3 regions of the Ferrimonas sp. YIN67 genome follow, and region 3 is predicted to be linked to each of the others. Evidence: predicted binding sites of a transcription regulator. Region 3 holds the regulator's gene; each other region holds the start of a gene.
What was found. Region 3 encodes ArgR, which controls arginine synthesis, uptake and breakdown. Its sites were predicted from a motif close to ANTGAATANNTATTCANT; they were not measured.
Positions count from the first base shown of each region.

Region 1: AC2D8U_RS09515 (OadG family transporter subunit) is a predicted target of ArgR. The motif match lies at 1,950-1,967, and genes of this name have one in related genera.
Region 2: AC2D8U_RS15370 (aspartate aminotransferase family protein) is a predicted target of ArgR. The motif match lies at 2,096-2,113, and genes of this name have one in related genera.

Region 1 is NZ_JBXVVJ010000003.1:517,445-521,933, forward strand. Features, by position in the region: gene oadA (sodium-extruding oxaloacetate decarboxylase subunit alpha) at 1-1,520, opposite strand, end outside; gene AC2D8U_RS09515 (OadG family transporter subunit) at 1,517-1,762, opposite strand; tRNA gene AC2D8U_RS09520 (tRNA-Arg) at 2,346-2,422, opposite strand; tRNA gene AC2D8U_RS09525 (tRNA-Arg) at 2,576-2,652, opposite strand; tRNA gene AC2D8U_RS09530 (tRNA-Arg) at 2,711-2,787, opposite strand; tRNA gene AC2D8U_RS09535 (tRNA-Arg) at 2,846-2,922, opposite strand; tRNA gene AC2D8U_RS09540 (tRNA-Arg) at 3,001-3,077, opposite strand; tRNA gene AC2D8U_RS09545 (tRNA-Ser) at 3,082-3,171, opposite strand; gene csrA (carbon storage regulator CsrA) at 3,387-3,584, opposite strand; gene AC2D8U_RS09555 (aspartate kinase) at 3,687-4,489, opposite strand, start outside.
Region 2 is NZ_JBXVVJ010000007.1:190,643-195,131, forward strand. Features, by position in the region: gene astA (arginine N-succinyltransferase) at 1-736, opposite strand, end outside; gene AC2D8U_RS15370 (aspartate aminotransferase family protein) at 752-1,969, opposite strand; gene AC2D8U_RS15375 (hypothetical protein) at 2,409-3,485, opposite strand; gene AC2D8U_RS15380 (anthranilate synthase component II) at 3,743-4,336, opposite strand.
Region 3 is NZ_JBXVVJ010000005.1:275,284-279,772, forward strand. Features, by position in the region: gene AC2D8U_RS13060 (DUF1501 domain-containing protein) at 1-73, shown strand, start outside; gene AC2D8U_RS13065 (sulfatase-like hydrolase/transferase) at 163-1,596, opposite strand; gene AC2D8U_RS13070 (hypothetical protein) at 2,052-2,558, opposite strand; gene argR (transcriptional regulator ArgR) at 2,649-3,119, opposite strand; gene mdh (malate dehydrogenase) at 3,374-4,312, shown strand; gene ispB (octaprenyl diphosphate synthase) at 4,372-4,489, opposite strand, start outside.

The DNA.
Region 1 (4,489 bases), on a different contig from region 3:
GCAGGCACGACGGTTTCCAGCGTGCCGGCTGCGCCCACCTCAACATTAAACACCTGACCATCAACGCGAACCTGATAGCTGGCAGCCTCTCCCTGGGCCGGTTGGCTCGCCGGGGCCTGAGGGGCCGTCTCGCCGGTTGGAGCCGGCTCAAAGGCAGACGCATCGCCACGGTGCTTCAGGAACTTGCGTCCAATCTGAGGGAACAGAGCATAGATCAGTACATCGTCAACGGGCTCATCGGCCAGAGGGATCCCCTCGGATGCAGCCAGTTGCTGCCACTCTTCGGTCAATCGAGCAATCTCAGGCGCCAGGCGATCGGCCGGACGTTCAGTGATCACTTCCCCCCCTTCCAGCACGCGCTCCTGAAGCTGGGCATTAACCGGGGCAGGCGTGGCACCATACTCCCCCTTCAACACACCGGCCGTTTCCTTGGCGATACTCTTATAGCGTTCGCCGGTCAATACGTTGATCACCGACTGGGTGCCGACAATTTGAGAGGTGGGGGTCACCAGAGGAATGAAACCCAGATCTTCGCGAACTCGCGGGATCTCAGCCAGTACTTCGTCAAGGCGATCCGTTGCCCCCTGCTCCTTGAGCTGGTTTTCCATATTGGTCAGCATGCCACCGGGCACCTGAGCCTTCAGGATGCGTGCATCGACTCCTTTAAGGGCCCCTTCAAATTGAGCGTACTTGGTGCGCACCTGGCGGAAGTGTGCGGCAATCCCTTCGAGTTTGACCGGGTCCAGGCCGGTATCGCGCTCTGTTCCCGCGACCATGGCCATCACGGTCTCAGTTGCGGTGTGCCCATAGGTCATGCTCATGGAGGAGATGGCGGTATCCAGCACGTCAATGCCGGCATCGATCGCCTTCTGATAGGTCGCGGTCGACAGGCCCGTCGTGGCGTGGCACTGCATGGCAATCGGTAACTGAGTCTGATCTTTCAGTGCTCGGATCAACTCATCGGCCTCGTAGGGGCCAAGCAAGCCGGCCATATCCTTGATGCACAGCGACTGACAGCCCATCGACTCCAACTCCTTGGCCATGGTCAGCCAAGTATCCAGGTTGTGTACGGGAGAAGTCGTAAACGACAGGGTGCCCTGAGCATGTCCGCCAACCGCCGTCACCGCCTTGATCGCAGTCTTCAGGTTGCGCACATCGTTCATCGCATCGAAGATGCGAAAGACTTCCACACCGCTGTGATAGGCACGCTTAACAAAGGTTTCCACCACATCGTCCGCATAGTGACGATAACCCAACAGGTTTTGGCCCCGCAGCAACATCTGTTGGGGCGTCTTAGGCATGGCCTCTTTCAGTGCACGGATCCGGTACCAGGGATCTTCGCCAAGATAACGAATGCAGGCATCGAAGGTTGCACCTCCCCAGCTCTCCAGTGACCAGTAGCCGATCTGATCCAACTGTTCAGCGACCGGCAACATATCATCCAGACGCATGCGCGTCGCGAGCAAGGATTGATGGGCATCGCGCAATACGACGTCGGTTAAGGCGAGCGCTTTAGTCATGATGTTTTCCCTTCATTAGCACGGTGTTGGTGGATGGCAGCACCAATGGCAGCCAAAATTTGTGGTGATAACGATGCCGCCGTAGCGGCGGGCGTTTCCACCTCACTTCGAGGGGTTGGCGCACAGGCCAAAGCCAAGATGCGCAGACCTCCCACCAGTAAAGAAAGGAAGAGGAAGACCAGTACCATACCGGTCAGCATTACATTCGCCGCATCAAGCAGCTGGGGCAGCAAGGTATCCATACTCGGGCACTTTTATCGTTATCGTATAAGGGCATCGATATTCACACAGGTGGAATAAAAATGTCAAAACCATGACGCGTGAACATTGGTTTTACCACTAACACGGTGATTTACTGATAAAAGATATTCATGACACCTGCGGTTTTAAATTGGTAAGACCAAGTAAGGGCCATGTTTACGCACAAGAAGTGAATAAGAAGCCACTCCAGCCCGCTTGATGCTGACAACCAACAGGTGATGGCAAAGTGTCAAGGCGCAGGATGCAACCCTACTGATGAATCAAGATGCAGTGCAGTAAACTGCCTGGCAGCACCCAGCCAGGGGATTGCGCAGAAAAATGCGAGCAAAACGGGATCTCCCGAATCTGAAATGGCCGGAGGACGCTTTGCATAAGGAAGGAAACGATTGAAATAGAGAGAGCGAACGGTTGTAGAACGACAAAGCCCCAACCATTTGGTCGGGGCTTTGTGATAATGCGCGTCCGGGAGGGCAAAGGCGGAATCCGCAAGCAAAAAGTTTTACTTGCGCCGCCTGAGCGCCGAAGCGCTCCGCGCGAAGGCCGACAATCCGACCGTCTAAAATATGGCGCGTCCGGGAGGATTCGAACCTCCGACCGCCTGGTTCGTAGCCAGGTACTCTATCCAGCTGAGCTACGGACGCGCAGGCTTAACAGTTTAGCTCCGTTAAATGAGCCGCTGATACACAGCGATAAAGAAAATGGCGCGTCCGGGAGCAGCAAGCAAAAAGTTTTGCTTGTGCCGCCTGAGCGCCGAAGCGCTCCGCGCGAAGGCCGGAAATCCGACCTCAAAAATATGGCGCGTCCGGGAGGATTCGAACCTCCGACCGCCTGGTTCGTAGCCAGGTACTCTATCCAGCTGAGCTACGGACGCGCAGGCTTAACAGTTTAGCTCCGTTAAATGAGCCGCTGACACACAGCGATAAAGAAAATGGCGCGTCCGGGAGGATTCGAACCTCCGACCGCCTGGTTCGTAGCCAGGTACTCTATCCAGCTGAGCTACGGACGCGCAGGCTTAACAGTTTAGCTCCGTTAAATGAGCCGCTGACACACAGCGATAAAGAAAATGGCGCGTCCGGGAGGATTCGAACCTCCGACCGCCTGGTTCGTAGCCAGGTACTCTATCCAGCTGAGCTACGGACGCGCAAAACTTTCTTTAAGGGGGGGGTCTTCGTCCGATGAAAACCAAGAGGCCGCGCTAGGCGCGGCCTCTTGCAAAATATGGCGCGTCCGGGAGGATTCGAACCTCCGACCGCCTGGTTCGTAGCCAGGTACTCTATCCAGCTGAGCTACGGACGCGCAATGGCGGTGAGGGAGGGATTCGAACCCTCGATAGGGATTAACCTATACGCCCTTAGCAGGGGCGCGCCTTCAGCCACTCGGCCACCTCACCGTTGTTTCGGGGCGTATATTACGACCTGACGAAAATAAGTCAAACCCTTTTTCTCCGCCCAACAGACTGTTCGGCGGCTTTTTCACCAAGTTGTTTTCAATGCCATCACTTCGCACAAGAAAGCGTCAAAAAGCAGCATTATTCAACCGAACGACAGGAGGGAGCGAGCAAAAGGGTGAGACAAAAAAACCGGCGCAGTGCGCCGGTTTCTCGGATCAGAAGTTACCGCTAGGAGTACTCCCGCCTTCTTTTTCCGCCTGGATCCGCATGTAGATCTCTTCACGGTGAACGGAAACCTCTTTCGGTGCATTAACACCGATACGAACCTGGTTTCCTTTCACACCCAATACAGTCACAGTGACTTCGTCACCGATCATCAAGGTTTCGCCCACACGGCGAGTCAAAATCAGCATTTGTTTGCTCCTCTTTATCTAACTCATTCCGCAGCGGCGGTAGAATCTTATAGCGGTATTATAAAGTTAGACCAGATTAAATCTATAGCCACCCGTGAGGATTTACTCATCAATGGCTAATTCAAAGGCGTTATGGAGACTGCGTACGGCTAGCTCCAAGTATTTTTCATCGATGGCGACAGAGATCTTGATCTCCGACGTTGAGATCAGCTGAACACTGATCCCCTCACTGCCCAGCGTCTGAAACATGCGGCTTGCCACACCAGTATGGTTCTTCATTCCCACTCCGACAACCGAGACTTTGCATAAGTCATGGTTTGTCCTCAAGGTTTTGACTCCCAACCGAGTGCTCACCGGCTCTATCAAGGTACAGGCCTGGGCACAATCGTTACGGTGAACCGTAAAGGTAAAATCGGCCTTACCATCCCCTGTGGTCGTGTGCACGATCATATCGATGTCGATGCCTGCATCGCCGATAGGCGTGAGGATCCGAGCGGCCACATTGGCTTCATCCGGTACGCCAACCAGGGTAATGCTGGCTTCGTCCCGAGTAAAAGCAATTCCCGACACTGCCGGTGCATCCATAATCGACTCCTCATAGGTGATCAGCGTACCCGCTCCGTCCTGAAAACTGGAAAGCACCCGTAATGGCACATTATATCGGCCCGCGTACTCCACCGAGCGGATCTGTAACACCTTGGCGCCGAGGCTGGAAAGTTCCAGCATCTCCTCAAACGTGATGGTATCCATCTTACGGGCCCTGGGCTCAACCCGTGGGTCCGTCGTATAAACACCATCTACATCCGTGTAGATCTGGCACTCATCGGCCTCTAACGCCGCCGCTAGGGCCACCGCAGTGGTGTCAGAGCCACCTCGCCCCAGGGTCGTTAACGCCTGGGCCGGGC
Region 2 (4,489 bases), on a different contig from region 3:
TATAGCGAAACCCCTCCGCCTGCAGCAGGGCCAGGGCGGGCTCGGTTTTGGGATGCACCCGGCCCACGACGGCCTGGGCCTGAGGGCTGAGCAGATTGACATAGATGGGGTGACGCGGCATCAACTCGGCGACGAACACCTTGTCACCGATCCCGGTCAGATAATCTGCGGTCGGGAAATCGATACCAAAAAAGTGATCCTCCAGCCACTGCCAGAAGGGAGAGCGCCCCGCCTCATCACTGATCCCCCGCATCTCCGCGATCACCGTTTCGCCGAAGCGCTCAGGAAAAGCGGCCAGCATCATAAAGCGGCTGCGCGACAGCATTCGTCCGATCTGATCCCGTCGCCACTGGGGCAACAGGAACAGGGTGCACAGCTCAGAGGCGCCCGTGTAGTCATTGCACAGGGTCAGGGTCTGCACCTCTCGGCGGATCCCCAACTTCTCGGACACATGCACATCCTTGCCAAGCCGGTAGTGGTAGAAGGCATCACGGCTGCCCACAGCTGCTTCTAATCCACAGGTGCCCACCACCTGGCCCGCCTCCTCCAGCACCATCAGATAGCCTTCATCCCCGGGCTGGATCACCGCCCTGGCAAAACTGGCCTCCGAACGGGCAATTTTGCGCTTCAGCAGGGCCTCATCCACCGGCAGTGAGGTGAAACCATGGCCCGACGCCTTGGCGATGACCAACAGGGCGGGATAATCAGACTGGCGGATGGGACGGATGATCAGCATGGCAGACTCCGGAGATTAGACGGCAACGACCGTGGCCACGGCCTGCTCGAACCGGGCCAGCCCCTCGGCCACTTCGGCTTCGGAGATCACCAGACTGGGGGCAAAGCGCACCACATCGGCCCCGGCGACCAGACACATCAGGCCCGCATCGGCACTGGCCATCAGGAAGTCCCTGGCACGGCCCTTGTAGTCATCATTGAGCGCGGCGCCCAGCAGCAGACCCATGCCACGCACTTCGGCAAACACCTTAAATTTCTCATTGATCGCCTCCAGCCCGGCGCGGAATTGAGCATGACGCTCCCGCACATTCGCCAGCACCTCGGGCTTGCGGATCTCATCGATCACCGCCTGAGCCACGGCACAAGCCAGTGGATTGCCGCCGTAGGTAGAACCATGGGTGCCCACTTTAAGGCTGGCGGCAATCTTGGCGGTTGTGAGCATGGCCGCGACAGGAAAGCCCCCACCCAGCCCCTTGGCCGAGGTCAGGAGATCCGGTACGACACCAAATTGCTCATAGGCATAGAGGGTGCCAGTTCGCCCCGCCCCGGTTTGCACCTCGTCGAAGATCAACAGGGCATCGTGTTGATCACAGAGCTCACGCACCCGCCGAATAAAGGCCGGTTCGGCGGGAATGATCCCCCCTTCTCCCTGCATCGGCTCCATGATCACGGCACAGGTACGTGCACTGATGGCCGCCTCGAATGCTTCGATATCATTGTAAGGCAAGTGTTCAATGGCACCGGGTTTGGGACCAAAGCCATCGGAATAGGCCGGCTGGCCACCAACCGTCACCGTGAAGAAGGTGCGACCGTGGAAGGACTGATCGAAGGCGAGGATCTGATCCTTTTGCTCGCCATGATGTTCCAGGGCGTAGCGACGTACCAGCTTCAGAGCCGCTTCATTCGCCTCGGCACCCGAGTTGGCAAAATAGACCCGTTCAGCAAACGTGTGCTCCACCAGGGTCTGGGCCAAACGCAATGCCGGTGCATTGGTAAAGACATTCGACACATGCCATAGCTGGCCCCCTTGCTCATTCAGGGCAGCGACCATGACTGGGTGACAATGGCCCAGGCTGTTGACGGCAATGCCACCGGCAAAATCGATGAATTCACGCCCCTCGCTGTCCCAGATCCGGCTGCCTTCACCACGTATAGGAACGATATCGGCCGGACAATAATTGGGCACCATCACCTGGTCAAATTGAGCCCGAAACGGGGCATTTTGCTTACTCATTTAATCTCTCCTGTCGACCCCGAAAGCCAAAGCCCAAGGGGCAGCCACTCCTTTGCGTTAACAACAAACCCTATAAAAATACACATCAGTAGTCAAAATAAGGCACTAAAGTCCATTTTTACATGTTTTGCGTATTTATTCATGAGTGCAAGGCCACTCGCAGGGAGAGAACGACAAAATAAACACCCCCAAACGGCACAGTTTCTTCCAACCAAAGGCTACCCAGGCGGGGCAACGGCGATCACGGCCAGGCGTCCACCTTCCGGCGAACGCGAACTTATGCTTCGAGTATGATGAGATATGCACCCACCCCAAGGGGAGGGGAGCCAGGGAACAGGGAGAAACTCACATCACGGGAACAGCGACAGGAGGCCAAGGAGTCATTCGCTGCAACAAGGTCTCCTGCCCCGCTCTGCCCCCTGCGCCTGATCGCATGTGATTAACGGGGGCACTCTTCAGGCAGATAAGCCAACAACCAATGCTCCAACGTTTTTTCGGGTACCAGCTGCTGTTTACGCGCCAGTTCCAGCAGAGCAAGAAGATGGGCACGGGCCACCACGGATGACGAGGGAGACAGCAATGCAGGATCCGGGTGCGCAATCTCCGTTAATAGCGCCAGTGTTCTGTGCTGTTGCATATGCGCCAACAGCCGCCGAGACCAGCCAGGATGATGTTGCAATGGTGCCAGCAGTACCCGTCCAGGGAGACTCAACCCCAGCACGGCCTGGTGGGTGGTATTGTCTCCTCGCTCCTGAGAATACTCCAGCCAATGCTGATGCAACTCATGAAACAGGGACTCCCCGGTATTGATCAGTAGCAGGAGATCCAAGCCTTGCAGGACCGCCAACACCGCCACGGGACCAATGGGCAGCTCGCGGGCTCGCGCCAACAAGATCGCGCGTTCGCTTTGTCGCTGGATCAATCGCCAAAGCTTGCGTTTTCGCCCGCCAACCCCACCATGCTGGCTCCAATACTGAAACAGCAACCAAGGGATCACCTCTTGCAATTGGTCGATGCCAAGATAATTAAATGCCAGCCTGGGATCATGCACGGCGGGACGCTCCTGCTCTCGCTGGATCCGATTGACATGACGAAGCAGTCCTTCACAAAGCCAGGGGAGGGGTAACGCCAAGGCGAGCAGTTTTCGCCGATCGACCTGATCGTCCAGCAGGAGCTCGAGGAGCACCAAATGTTCCTGACGCACTAGAGTTCGCTGCAGCATCTCCTCTGGAGAGTTCAACGCGTCTCCCAACTCCTCGGACAAGTGGAGCCAAAAGCACTCTCGGATCCCTTGCGCCTCACGGTAGGCCCGTCGCCATTCGAGCAGACGGGTGGCCTCGGCCTCCTGCTCACACCCCAGTTTGCTGCGCCAGTAGCTCTCATCCAACAGGCTTGGCATCTCATCCCCTGCTGACGGTTTCGGCCCCATAAGAAGGAATTGCCAGACGCTCTGGTGCAGCGCGCCGGTATCGTAAAGAGGGTTTACCCCGGCAAGTGGCCTATTATCATGGCTCATGCATTCCTTGCTCCCTGAGCAGAGTCGGCGGCAAAGTGGCCGACGAAAGAGTTCCACCTCAAACTCTAGATCTCAACTGACTGCTTCGTAAATACTTTACGTTGATTTTCCTTTTCAACTTCCCCGGAGCGAGGCGATATTCTCTCGTCCCAGGCAGTACAAGACTGAACTCTGGCGCACCAAGGGAGCAGGGTCGGGAGGGCGAGAAAAACTCAACAAATCCCGAGGGGATTCACAGGAATGAGGAGAGACGCTCGCTACTGGGCCTGCTGACTGACATTACGGAGAAAGTTACCAAGCAGTTGAAGCCCCTGCTCGGTCAGGATCGACTCCGGATGGAACTGCACCCCCTCCAGCTCCAAGTGCTTATGGCGAAGGCCCATGATCTCCAGGGCGCCACTGGCCGACCGACTCCAGGCGGTCACCTCCAGGCAAGGGGGCAAGGTGGCGGGATCCACCACCAGGGAGTGATAGCGCGTCACGGTCAATGGCTGGTTCAGGCCCTGGAACACCCCCACATCATGGTGCTTGATCTCGCAGGTTTTGCCGTGCATCACCTTCTCGGCCCGCACCACGGTCGCACCAAAATGCTGGGCAATGCTCTGATGACCCAGGCACACTCCAAGGATCGGCAGCCTACCGGCAAAGTGTTCGATCACCGCCAGGGAGATCCCTGCCCGATCAGGATCCTTGGGGCCAGGCGAGATCACAATATGATCCGGTGCCAGGGCTTCGATCTCCGCCACACTGGTCTCATCATTGCGGCGCACCACCACCTCCTGTCCCAGTTGTTGGAAATACTGCACCAGGTTATAGGTAAAGGAGTCGTAGTTATCGAGCATAAAGATCATAGGGCGAAAGCTGTCGTATGGCGCTGAATCAAGGTTTGGCGGATTCTAACAGGTTTGCGACACATTGCGCTCGAACGATCCCGGGTAACACTAGCCACCTTGCCCCCTCTCCAACACAAAACCGGCGCAGCCATGGCTGCGCCGGTTTTTAGG
Region 3 (4,489 bases):
GCCAGGCAGCGAGTACCAGCTGTTTGCCAACCTTGATGCGTTCTGGCCCAACAGTACCCTAGACTTCATCTAGTCAGGGCTTGAGCGAAACCCGGGGGGGACGGAATGGCTTCCGTCCCCCCCGTGGAAACATCACTAAGATTGGCTTTTAGCCAGAGGGCGTTACTGCCGATACTTGGGCAGGCTGTTGTGCCACTCCATATAAAGTCCCACCAGTTGCTCCAGTTTTTGTGGGTTCTCCTCGGCCAGATTATTGGTCTCTTCCGGATCGTCGGGCAGGTAGTACAGCTCCGGTGGCAGGAACAGGCTGTCATCCCGTTCGGCGTCGGTGATGGGGCGACCTTTGTAATGCTCGATCCCCAGCTCCTTAAGCTTGGCTTTATAGGCGGGGACATCGATGGGCCACACCAGTTTGTAGTTATAGTGACGCATGGCCCGGTTCTTGGTTTGACGCCAGTAATGGGTGGTCCTCAGCTTGTTGGGCTTCTGTTCGCCATTGATGAAGGGCATCAGATCTTGTCCATCGTACTCGACGCCTTCTGGTAATTGACCACCGGCGGCCGCCACGAAGGTGGGCAGCAGATCTAGCGTGGAAACCATACCGCGAAAGCTAGTGCCCGGTTGGATCTTGCCTGGCCAGCTCATGGCGAAGGGGACGCGGATCCCCCCCTCGTAGTAGGTGGCCTTATTGCCCCGGAATGTGGTGCTGTATTCCTTCTTGCCGCCGTTGTCATTGGAGAACACGACTATCGTATTGTCAGCGACGCCGGCGACTTCCAGTGCATCCAGGATCTCGCCTACGGACGCATCCATGGCGGCGATCACCCCGTCATGGGCGGTGCCACCGGCGGGAATGTACTCCGCCGGTACGGTATCCGGTGCATGGACGTTATAGGGGGCGAAATAGAGGAAGAAGGGCTTGTCGTGCTCCTGCAGGATCAGCTCTCGGGCTTCCTGGGCCAGGGCGTCGGTCAGGTAGCCGCGCTGGATGACGGATTCTCCGTTGCGAACGACATCAAGATTAGGTTCTTCCCCTTCCACGATCTCAACCGGTTCACCATTCTTGACTGCGTTACTTTCGCTCTTGAACTGGTAAAAGCCTGTGTTGCTGCGATAGCCAAACCAGTGATCAAATCCGCGGGCATTGGGCTGGAAGCGATCCGCCGTACCCAGGTGCCATTTACCGATTGCATAGGTCTCGTAACCCGCTTCCTTGAGCAGGGCAGGGATCATGATCTCTTTGGTGTCGACGCCGACGTCGCTGTCGATGCTGTCATCGGTATCACCAGGCAGGATCTCATAATCAAAGCGAGCCTGATAGCGGCCTGTCATCAAGCCAGCACGGCTTGGGGCGCAGACGGCATGGGTGGCATAGCCGTCGGTAAAGCGCACGCCGTTCTCGAAAATGGAGTCGATATGGGGCGTCTGGGCCAGGGTATTGACCGAGCCCGTCGCACTGAGTCCGCCATAATGCAGATCATCGACGAAGATCAGGACAATATTGGGTTGTTGAGCGTAGGCCGAAAAACTGCTGGTGAGGGCGAGTCCTGTGGCAAGGAGTGCTGTTTTTAGCCCGAAGTGTGATTTATGTTTCATCTCTGAATTCCCTGAGATTGTGCGTTTATTTTTTTGCGCGCTCGCTGCGCAAATTTTAAGCTGCCAGATCGAGATCTGACTCGGGAGTGGATTTACCATCTCTTTACATTACGTTCGGCTCGGCATATGGGGTGTTCAAGAGGACTCGGGCCGGCTTGGCTTCTGTGAGCTGGTGGCAGTGCGAACGGCAAAAATGATGGTGGCGCAGAGGGTTTGGCTTCTATGTTGTTCGGGGGATGCACAAACCCCCTTCAAATAGCGTTTTGTGTTGCCTTAAGGAAGGGCTTGAGGGAGCGAAGGGGGCAGGGCTTGCGCTGCATTTGGACGCTGTCCGCGCGGATCAGGCCGACAAGATCCCGGATCCGGGGCGGTCATGCACACGGTGTTTGTCGGGAGCATCCTCCATGAGCATGGCCATAAGTGAAAGGCAGAGCCAGTGAAGACGCCCCCAGGGGCTAACGTTTCCAGCTGTCCCGTTGCTGTGTGAGCGCCTCGACCCCTTTGTCAGCCTGCTTGGTATTGCCCCGCAAGCGCCAGTAGGTGTGCCCACCCAGTTGAAAGGCGTGTTGAAGCAAGCCCTGATACAGCTGCCAGGGCTCCAGGGTATCTCCCTTGGCTTGAAGGATGGAAACCATATCCGCCATGAGTTGCTCAATGTCCTGTTGCTGCTGCCTGAGCATGGGCTGGTGGCTTTGCTCGGTTGTGGTGTTGGCGGTAAAGCCCAGCGCATAGGCTTCCCGAAGGCCTTGCTCCAATTGGCCCTTGACGCTGCCACTGTTGAGTGTCTGGGGGGTGATGGTCAGTTGGGCACTCTGTCGTTTGCTGAGGATCTCGGCGAGGGCGGCTTGTGCTCGGTCATTATCTTGCCGTAACTGTGTGCGGTGTTTTTTCGCCAGATAGGCAATGTAAGCCAGGATCACGCTGGCAAAGCAGAGAAAGACGATAAGGGTAGCTTGATTCATGATCTGATTGCGGGTTACCGATGATTGCAGCGAGTGTAACCGATTTTAAGCCGGCTGCGCCTGAAATGGCGCAACCGAGGCGAGTCTTGTTTAGTCGGCGTAGTTAAACAGCTCTTTGACCATCTCCAGGGTATCGTTGAGTCGGCTGGCTTCGGATGGAGCGATAAAGATGGTGTCATCGCCGGCAATGGTACCCAGGATCCCTTCGGCTTTGCCCATGGAGTCGAGCAGGCGAGCGATCAGCTGGGCGGCCCCCGGGCTGGTGCGGACGACGATCATGGTGCCGTTGTGATCCACATCCAGAACCAGGTTCCGTAACTGGGCATTGGCAGTCGGGACCCCCAGTTCGGCGGGCAGACAGTACACCATCTCCTGCTTGGCATTGCGGGTGCGAACGGCACCGAACTTGCTGAGCATCCGGGAGACTTTGGATTGATTGATGTTGGCAAAACCGGCGGCCTGCAGAGCACTGACGATCTCTCCCTGGGAGCCGAAGCGTTCCTCTTTAAGGAGCGACTTAAATACGCGGATCAATTCCTCTTGCTGGCTGCTGTTTCTCATGACACATTATGACTGTTGGATGATGATTGACCCGATATTTTGCATAATAAGTGCCTAAAAATCAAGCTTAATTCACTTGCCAAGCATAATAATTCACCTCACAAACTTCCCATTTCGTTAGAAAATTTCATCTCCCCTTCGAACCCTGTTCGCGATCGAGTTAACGTTGCGAAGCGCTTGTGCTTTGGGTATGGTGACGGCGAAATGTCCGCTGTGACCACGGTCACATGTTAAGGGAAAGTTGGAGATATATCATGAAGGTTGCTGTGCTCGGTGCTGCTGGCGGGATTGGCCAGGCTTTGGCTCTGCTGTTGAAATTGAATCTGCCTGCTGGCAGCCAGTTGTCTCTGTACGACATTGCTCCGGTGACGCCGGGGGTGGCGGCGGACATTAGCCATATTCCGACAGCAGTAGAGGCCAAGGGGTATGCCGGGGAAGACCCGACACCGGCATTGGAAGGGGCAGACCTGGTATTGATCTCCGCTGGTGTGGCCCGTAAGCCGGGGATGGACAGGGCTGATCTATTCAATGTGAATGCCGGGATCATCCGTAACCTGGTAGGTAAAGTGGCCGATGTTGCGCCCGGTGCATGCATCGGCGTGATCACCAACCCGGTGAATACCACAGTGGCCATTGCCGCCGAAGTCCTGAAGGCAGCCGGGGTCTATGACAGGAATAAACTGTTTGGGGTCACCACCCTTGATGTGATCCGGGCGGAGACCTTTATCGCCGAGGCCAAGGGGTTGAACCCTGCCGACTTGGAAGTCAAAGTCATTGGTGGCCACAGCGGCGTGACCATTTTGCCCCTGCTGTCTCAGGTGGAAGGGGTGGCGTTCAGTGAGGAAGAGATCGCCGCTTTGACCCACAGAATTCAAAATGCCGGCACCGAGGTGGTGGAAGCCAAGGCGGGGGCCGGTTCAGCGACTTTGTCCATGGCCCAGGCGGCATGCCGTTTCGGTTTGTCCGTGGTGCGCGGTCTGCAGGGGGAGCCCAATGTGGTGGAGTGCGCCTATGTGGAAGGGAGGGGGGAGCATACCCGTTTCTTTGCTCAGCCTGTGGTGTTGGGCAAGGGGGGGCTGGAGCAGATCTTACCCTATGGTAGCCTGAGCGAGTTCGAGAAGAATGCCCTTGATGGCATGCTGGAGACCCTCAGCGGCGATATCAGCAAGGGTGAAGCCTTTGTGAATGGGTAACCCGCCCTAAGACGAAAAAAGCGCCCAGAAGGGCGCTTTTTTCGTCTTAGGGCATCGACTCAGCTTTTACGCTCTACGGCGATCCGCGCCAGACTGATCAGGGCCTCTTTGTAGGGGCTGTCCGCAAGCACATCCAGGGCGGCAATGGCCTTGTCGGCTTCCTCGATGGCACGCTTC